Regions from separate parts of the Rhodoferax koreensis genome, predicted to be linked through region 2. Evidence: predicted binding sites of a transcription regulator. Region 2 holds the regulator's gene; each other region holds the start of a gene.

The links. Region 2 encodes sigma-54, which starts transcription at its own class of promoters, with help from an activator protein. Its sites were predicted from a motif close to TGGCANGNAANCTGCTTT; they were not measured.
Region 1: glnA (type I glutamate--ammonia ligase) is a predicted target of sigma-54. The motif match lies at 949-966, and genes of this name have one in related genera.
Region 3: RD110_RS10520 (THxN family PEP-CTERM protein) is a predicted target of sigma-54. The motif match lies at 1,128-1,145, and genes of this name have one in related genera.

Annotation. Positions count from the first base shown of each region.
Region 1 covers NZ_CP019236.1:4,186,659-4,188,924, reverse strand. Annotated here, with positions in the region: gene RD110_RS19465 (competence/damage-inducible protein A) at 1-783, shown strand, start outside; gene glnA (type I glutamate--ammonia ligase) at 1,014-2,266, shown strand, end outside.
Region 2 covers NZ_CP019236.1:5,480,483-5,482,748, forward strand. Annotated here, with positions in the region: gene lptB (LPS export ABC transporter ATP-binding protein) at 1-219, shown strand, start outside; gene rpoN (RNA polymerase factor sigma-54) at 220-1,812, shown strand; gene RD110_RS25400 (THUMP domain-containing class I SAM-dependent RNA methyltransferase) at 1,840-2,266, shown strand, end outside.
Region 3 covers NZ_CP019236.1:2,240,947-2,243,212, reverse strand. Annotated here, with positions in the region: gene RD110_RS10530 (chalcone isomerase family protein) at 1-5, opposite strand, end outside; gene RD110_RS10525 (AEC family transporter) at 64-1,017, shown strand; gene RD110_RS10520 (THxN family PEP-CTERM protein) at 1,249-2,082, shown strand; gene queG (tRNA epoxyqueuosine(34) reductase QueG) at 2,097-2,266, opposite strand, start outside.

The sequences.
Region 1 (2,266 bases), 1.3 Mb from region 2:
CTGATCGTCGTCGGCGACGAAATCCTCTCGGGCAAACGCGCCGACAAACACCTGCCCAAGTTCATCGAATTGCTGGGCGCACGCGGCCTGCCGCTGGCCTGGGCCGAATACGTGGGCGACGATCCGGCGCGCATCACGGCCACGCTGAAACGCGCCTTCGCCTCGGGCGACATCGTGTTCTCCACCGGCGGCATCGGCGCCACGCCGGACGACCACACCCGTCAATGCGCGGCGCGCGCGCTCGGTGTGCCGCTGGCCTTGCACCCGGAGGCGGAAGCCTTGATCCGCGAGCGCATGCAGGACACGGCGCGCGAGCAGGGCACGGTCTACGAGCCAGACCGGCCCGACAACGTGCACCGCCTGAACATGGGCGTGTTTCCCGAAGGCGCGAGCATCATCCGCAACCCCTACAACAAGATCCCGGGCTTCAGCGTCGGGCAGGTGCATTTCGTGCCGGGCTTCCCGGTGATGGCCTGGCCGATGATGGAATCGGTGCTCGACACCCGGTATGCGCACCTGTTCCGCCACGAGGCCTGGATCGAGAAATCGGTGATCGTCTTTGGCGGCATGGAGGCCACGCTCACGCCGCTGATGGAGCAGATCGAATCCCGGTTCGCAGGCACCAAGGTCTTCAGCCTGCCCAGCGTGGACCATCCCCAGCATGGCCGGCACATCGAGCTCGGCGTCAAGGGCACACCGGAGCAGGTGGCCGAAGCCTATCCGGCCTTGCTGGCCGGCCTGGCCACGTTCCCTGTCCAGCTCGGCCCCGAATTGGTGCGATGATCAATTGCACCAATGAAGTGCGTTTTAATGTTGGAACCAATATGGTGCAATATGCCGGTTTTCCCGGGGATGCGAACGGATGATCCGTGCCTCGCGGCCCTTGTCTGAGGGGTCTTCCGACCTTCCGCGCGGATGGCCGATCGCTGAATTTGGTGCACGCGGCTTTGGCATAAAAACTGCATTCCCACCCAGTCGTTCTTTTTTTTGCAACACCCTAACAGGAGAATTTGATGGCAAAGACCGTCGCAGACGTGATGAAGATGGTGACCGAGAGCGAGGTCAAGTTTGTCGACTTCCGCTTCACCGATACCCGGGGCAAGGAACAGCACGTGACGGTGCCGGTCTCGCATTTCGACGAAGACAAGTTTGAAGCCGGCCACGCTTTCGATGGCTCCTCCATCGCCGGCTGGAAGGGCATCGAAGCCTCGGACATGCAGCTCATGCCCGACCCGAACACCGCGAACATCGATCCGTTCTTCGAAGAAACGACGATGATCCTGACCTGCGACGTCATCGACCCCGCCGACGGCAAGCCCTACGAACGTGACCCGCGTTCGCTGGCCAAGCGCGCAGAAGCCTACATGAAGGCCTCCGGCCTGGGCGACACCGCCTACTTCGGACCGGAACCCGAATTCTTCGTCTTCGACAGCGTGCGCTGGAAGAACGACATGTCCGGCTGCTTCGTCAAGATCGACTCCGAAGAAGCTTCCTGGAACACCGACAAGGAATACGAACACGGCAACACCGGCCACCGGCCTGCCGTTAAGGGTGGCTACTTCCCCGTGCCACCGGTCGACAGCTTCCAGGACATGCGTTCCGAAATGTGCCTGATCCTCGAAGGTCTGGGCATTCCGGTCGAAGTGCATCACCATGAAGTGGCCAATGCCGGCCAGATGGAACTCGGTACCAAGTTCAGCACGCTGATCCAGCGCGCCGACTGGGTCCAGCTGCAGAAGTACGTGATCCAGAACGTGGCCCATGCCTACGGCAAGACCGCCACCTTCATGCCCAAGCCCATCGTTGGCGACAACGGCTCCGGGATGCACGTGCACCAGTCCGTGTGGAAGGACGGCAAGAACCTGTTCGCCGGCGACGGCTACGCAGGCCTGTCGGAATACGCGCTGTTCTACATCGGCGGCATCATCAAGCACGCCCGCGCGCTGAACGCCATCACCAACCCCGGCACCAACAGCTACAAGCGCCTGGTGCCTGGTTTCGAAGCCCCGGTGAAGCTGGCCTACTCGGCCAAGAACCGCTCGGCCTCGATCCGCATCCCGTTCGTGGCCAACCCCAAGGGCCGCCGCGTCGAAGCGCGTTTCCCCGATCCGCTGATGAACCCGTACCTGGGTTTCGCCGCGCTGCTGATGGCCGGCCTCGATGGCGTGGAAAACAAGATCCATCCGGGCGAAGCCGCCACCAAGGACCTCTACCACCTGCCGCCGGAAGAAGACAAGCTGATTCCGACCGTCTGCCACAGCCTCGA
Region 2 (2,266 bases):
CCGATCGCCGTGATCGAGATCCAGCGCATCATCAGCTTCCTCAAGTCACGCGGCATCGGCGTGCTCATCACCGACCACAACGTGCGCGAAACGCTCGGCATCTGCGACCACGCCTACATCATCAGCGACGGCCATGTGCTCGCCCAGGGCACGCCGTCGGACATCGTCAACAACGCCGAAGTGCGCCGGGTCTACCTCGGCGAGCACTTCAAGATGTAGATGAAGCAAGGCCTTTCCCTCCGCGTTTCGCAGCATCTGGCGTTGACGCCGCAGCTGCAGCAGTCGATCCGGCTGTTGCAATTGTCCACGCTCGAATTGAGCGCGGAAGTCGAGCAGATGCTCGACGACAACCCCTTCCTCGAAGTCAACATGGACGAGGCGCCGCGCGAGGAGTTCGGGCTGGCGCAGGCCGATGCGCAGGTGAACACGGACGACCGCGAATCCGAGTTCTCGAGCAGCACCGCCGCCACGGCGACCGAGACCGCAACGGTGGAGACCCCCGCCGAATCCGAGAGTCCGCTGACCGGCCAGGACGACAGCCAGAGCTGGGATGGGGACGGCACTTCCGAGATCGCCCCCGACGACAGCGAATGGGGTGGCGACGCACCGGCGCGGCAGAACAACCTCGGCGAAGACGGCGAGGTCGATGCCACCGAACTCGCGCGCAGCCAGGAATCGCTGACCTCGTTCCTGCACCGCCAGGCGCTGGCCCTGCGCCTGGGCGAAGAAGACAGCGCGGCGCTGCGTTTCCTCATCGAGTCGCTGAACGACGACGGCTACCTCGAAGACAGCCTGCTCGCCCTGGCGCAGGGCCTGGCGGGCGCGGAAGACGGTGAGGACGTCGATGAACTGGTGCACCGCTTCACCGTGGCGCTGGGCCTGCTGCAGAGCCTGGAACCGGTGGGCGTAGGCGCACGAACGCTGGAGGAATGCCTGTCGATCCAGTTGCGCGCGATGTTCGACGAGGATGCCGGCGAAGAGGAGGAACAGGTGCGCCGCGCCGCGCTACGCATGTGCGGCCTGTCGATGGACCTGCTGGCGCGGCGCGATGTGAAACGGCTGTCGCACTTGTGCAACCAGCCCGACACCGTGATCAAGGCGGCGATGGGCCTGATCGCCCGGCTGGAACCCAAGCCGGGCCGCCGTTTCGTCGACGTGGAGCGCAACATCGTCGTGCCCGACGTGATCGTGGTCAAGATCGGCCGCGGCGCGCAGGCGCGCTTCCGCGTGCAGCTCAATGCCGACGTGATGCCCAGGCTGCGCGTGCACGACATCTACGCCAACGCGCTCAAGCAACACAAGGGCGGTGGCAAGGATTCTTCGAACAACGCCGCGCTGCAGCAGCGGCTGCAGGAGGCGCGCTGGTTCATCAAGAACATCCAGCAACGCTTCGACACCATCCTGCGGGTATCGAACGCCATCGTCGAACGGCAGAAGAATTTCTTCAGCCACGGCGAGCTGGCCATGCGCCCGCTGGTGCTGCGCGAGATCGCCGATGAACTCGGCCTGCACGAATCGACCATCAGCCGCGTCACCACGGCCAAGTACATGGCCACGCCGCACGGCACTTTCGAACTGAAGTATTTTTTCGGCTCGTCGCTCGGCACCGAGACGGGCGGCAACGCGTCGAGCACCGCCGTGCGCGCGTTGATCAAGCAGTTCGTCTCGTCCGAAGACCCGAAGAAGCCGTTGTCGGACAGCCAGCTCTCCGACATGCTGAAGGAGCAAGGCATCGAATGTGCGCGGCGCACGGTGGCCAAATACCGCGAAGCCTTGCGCATCGCGCCAACGAACCTCCGGAAATCCCTTTAACGCCGTGATGGCGCCACGTCAGTCTTTATGAACCAACTCAAGCTTTTCCTGCCCTGCGCCGCTGGCGTGGAGGACTTCCTGGCCGAAGAGGCGCACCGCCTCACCGGGCTGCAGGGCGAGGACTTGCGCGTGTTGCGCGGCGGCGTGCTGATGCGCGCTTCCTGGCGCGATGCGCAACTGCTGAACCTGCACAGCCGCCTCGCCCAACGCGTGTTGATCGAGCTGTCGCACACCGAGTACCGCAGCGAACAAAACCTCTACGACGCGGCCAGCCAGGTCGCGTGGGAGATCTGGTTCACGCCCAAACAGAGCTTCAAGGTCGAGATCACCGCGCAGCACAGCCCGCTGACCTCGCTGAACTTCGCGGCGCTCAAGATCAAGGACGCAATCGCCGACCGCTTCCGCCACAAGCAGGGCGTGCGCCCCGACGTCGACACGCGCTGGCCCGACATCC
Region 3 (2,266 bases), 2.6 Mb from region 2:
TTCATGGTCATGAGAGGAGTCGATGGTAAACACATCGGTGGCGCCCGCCAACGTGGATTACCCATGGGCGGCCGTGCGGGAAGCGCGGCGTCGGCTGGTATTCTCAAGCAGGTGAACTATGCGCAACTCCTTCTTCCCGATTTCTCCCTCATTCTTTGCGGCTACCTGGTGTGCCGCTTCACCGCGCTGAACCGCACTGTGTGGCTGCAGGTCGAGAGCCTGACCTACTATTTCCTGTTCCCTGTACTGCTCTTCCACTCCATCGTGAAGAGCCCGCTCGATCTCGGCGCGGCCTCGAGCCTGATCGCAGCGGGCGTGGCGCTGGGCCTGCTCGGCATCGGCATGGCCTACGCCCTCCCCCACCTCCCCTGGCTTGGGCGGCACATCGACCGGCGCGAACACGCGGCCAGCGCGCAGGTCGCCTTCCGATTCAATTCTTTCATCGCGCTGGCGCTGGCCGATCGGCTGGCCGGCCCGGCGGGCCTGCTGTTGATCGCGGTGCTGATCGGCGTCTGCGTGCCGATCTTCAACGTGGCAGCCATCTGGCCCATGGCGCGGCACGCACAGCGCGGGTTCGCGCGCGAGTTGCTGCGCAATCCGCTGATCCTGGCCACCGCGTCGGGGCTGCTGGCCAACGTGTTGGGCCTGCGCATTCCATTCTGGCTGGAGCCGGCCGTCGGCCGCATTGGCGCCGCTTCCCTGGCGCTGGGTTTGATGGCCGCAGGTGCCGGCATGCAATTCGGCCCGCTCGCGCGCGCCAAGGCCCTGGCGACCGCTGTGCTGGCGATCCGGCATTTTCTGTTGCCGCTGGTCGCGCTGCTGCTGTCCCGGGTGTTCGCACTGTCCCCTGTGCAAAGCACGGTATTGCTCGCGTTCTCGGCCTTGCCAACGGCCTCGAGCTGCTATGTCCTGGTAGCCAAGATGGGTTACGACGGCGCCTTTACGGCGGGCCTGGTGAGCCTGTCGACGCTGCTCGGCATGCTGAGCTTGCCCTTCGCATTGTGGTTGATCACATAAATTGAATACAAAAATAATGTGATTTTTTTACCGTCGACAATTCTTACAGTTTCAGTATTGAATACAAAAAATATAATTTAACCTATTGATTTGATTGGTTTTATTGGCGTTGGCACAAAACCCGCTGTATGCGGACAGTCAACCACTCGCCTGTGGTTGACCCGCGGCACCAGCCGGTGCTTCGGTACCGCATCCCCGGCCCGTCGGCCGGCCTCCCGAAAGCGCAACGCCATGAAAACCACTTCCATGAAACTCTTCTTCCTCGCCATGGCTTCGGCCCTGGGCCTGGCCAGCACGGCCGCCACCGCCGGTCCGCTGGTCACCGACTGGCAATACACCGTCAATGCCAGGTTCGATACGAGTTCACCCACCTTCTCGTCCAGTGGTGGTAGCCAGTACGTCTCCAGCGACATGATTTCCTGGGGCGCGGCAAACGCCAATCCGGCACCCGTCAACACCGGCAACAGCGACACCAGCCGCAGCGGCATCACCATCACCAACACGCCGGCAACGGGCAGCGTGGTGACGAACGGTGCCGCAGGCGCCGTCAATACCTACACGCACTACAACAACGCCATCTCGGGCACGTTCGGCACTTTGCAGACGGCCACGGTCAATTCGACACTGACCCTGACTTCGATTTCGCCGGTCACAGGCGTCAGCTACGGCCCGGTCACGGTGTCCTACGCCATCAACTTCCTCGAAACGCCGAACACAACCCCCTGTGTTGCGGCCAGCCCCACGCCCTGCAACGACATCTTCGTGATCGAAGGTCTGTTGAACAATGCTTTCACGGTCGACGGCAACACCTACTACGCCAGCTTTTTTGAATCCAGCAATGCCTTGACGCCGCTGCCCAACGCTGTTTGCGAAGCCGCCAGCGCTGCCGACAACTGCCTGGGCTTCACCACGGTGGAAGGCCAGGCGAATGCGTTCACCTTCAACCTGTTGATCACCAGCGCGCCGGTCACGGTCAACGTGCCCGAGCCATCGAGCCTGGCCTTGCTGGGCCTGGGCCTTGCCGCCGTGGCCGCATCGCGCCGCCGGGGTCAAAAGCAGGCCTGAATCGGCATGCAGCGCTAGGCCATCTGCCCCGCACCCTGGCGCAAGGCCCAGGCGACGTGCTCACGCACGATGGGGCTTTCGTGCATGGCCCGGGCCTGCAATGCCGCGCGGCCATCGCCGCCGTTGCCCATGCGCAATGCGTTGCCTAGCGCCACGGCCACATTGCGCAGCCAGCGCTCGTGGC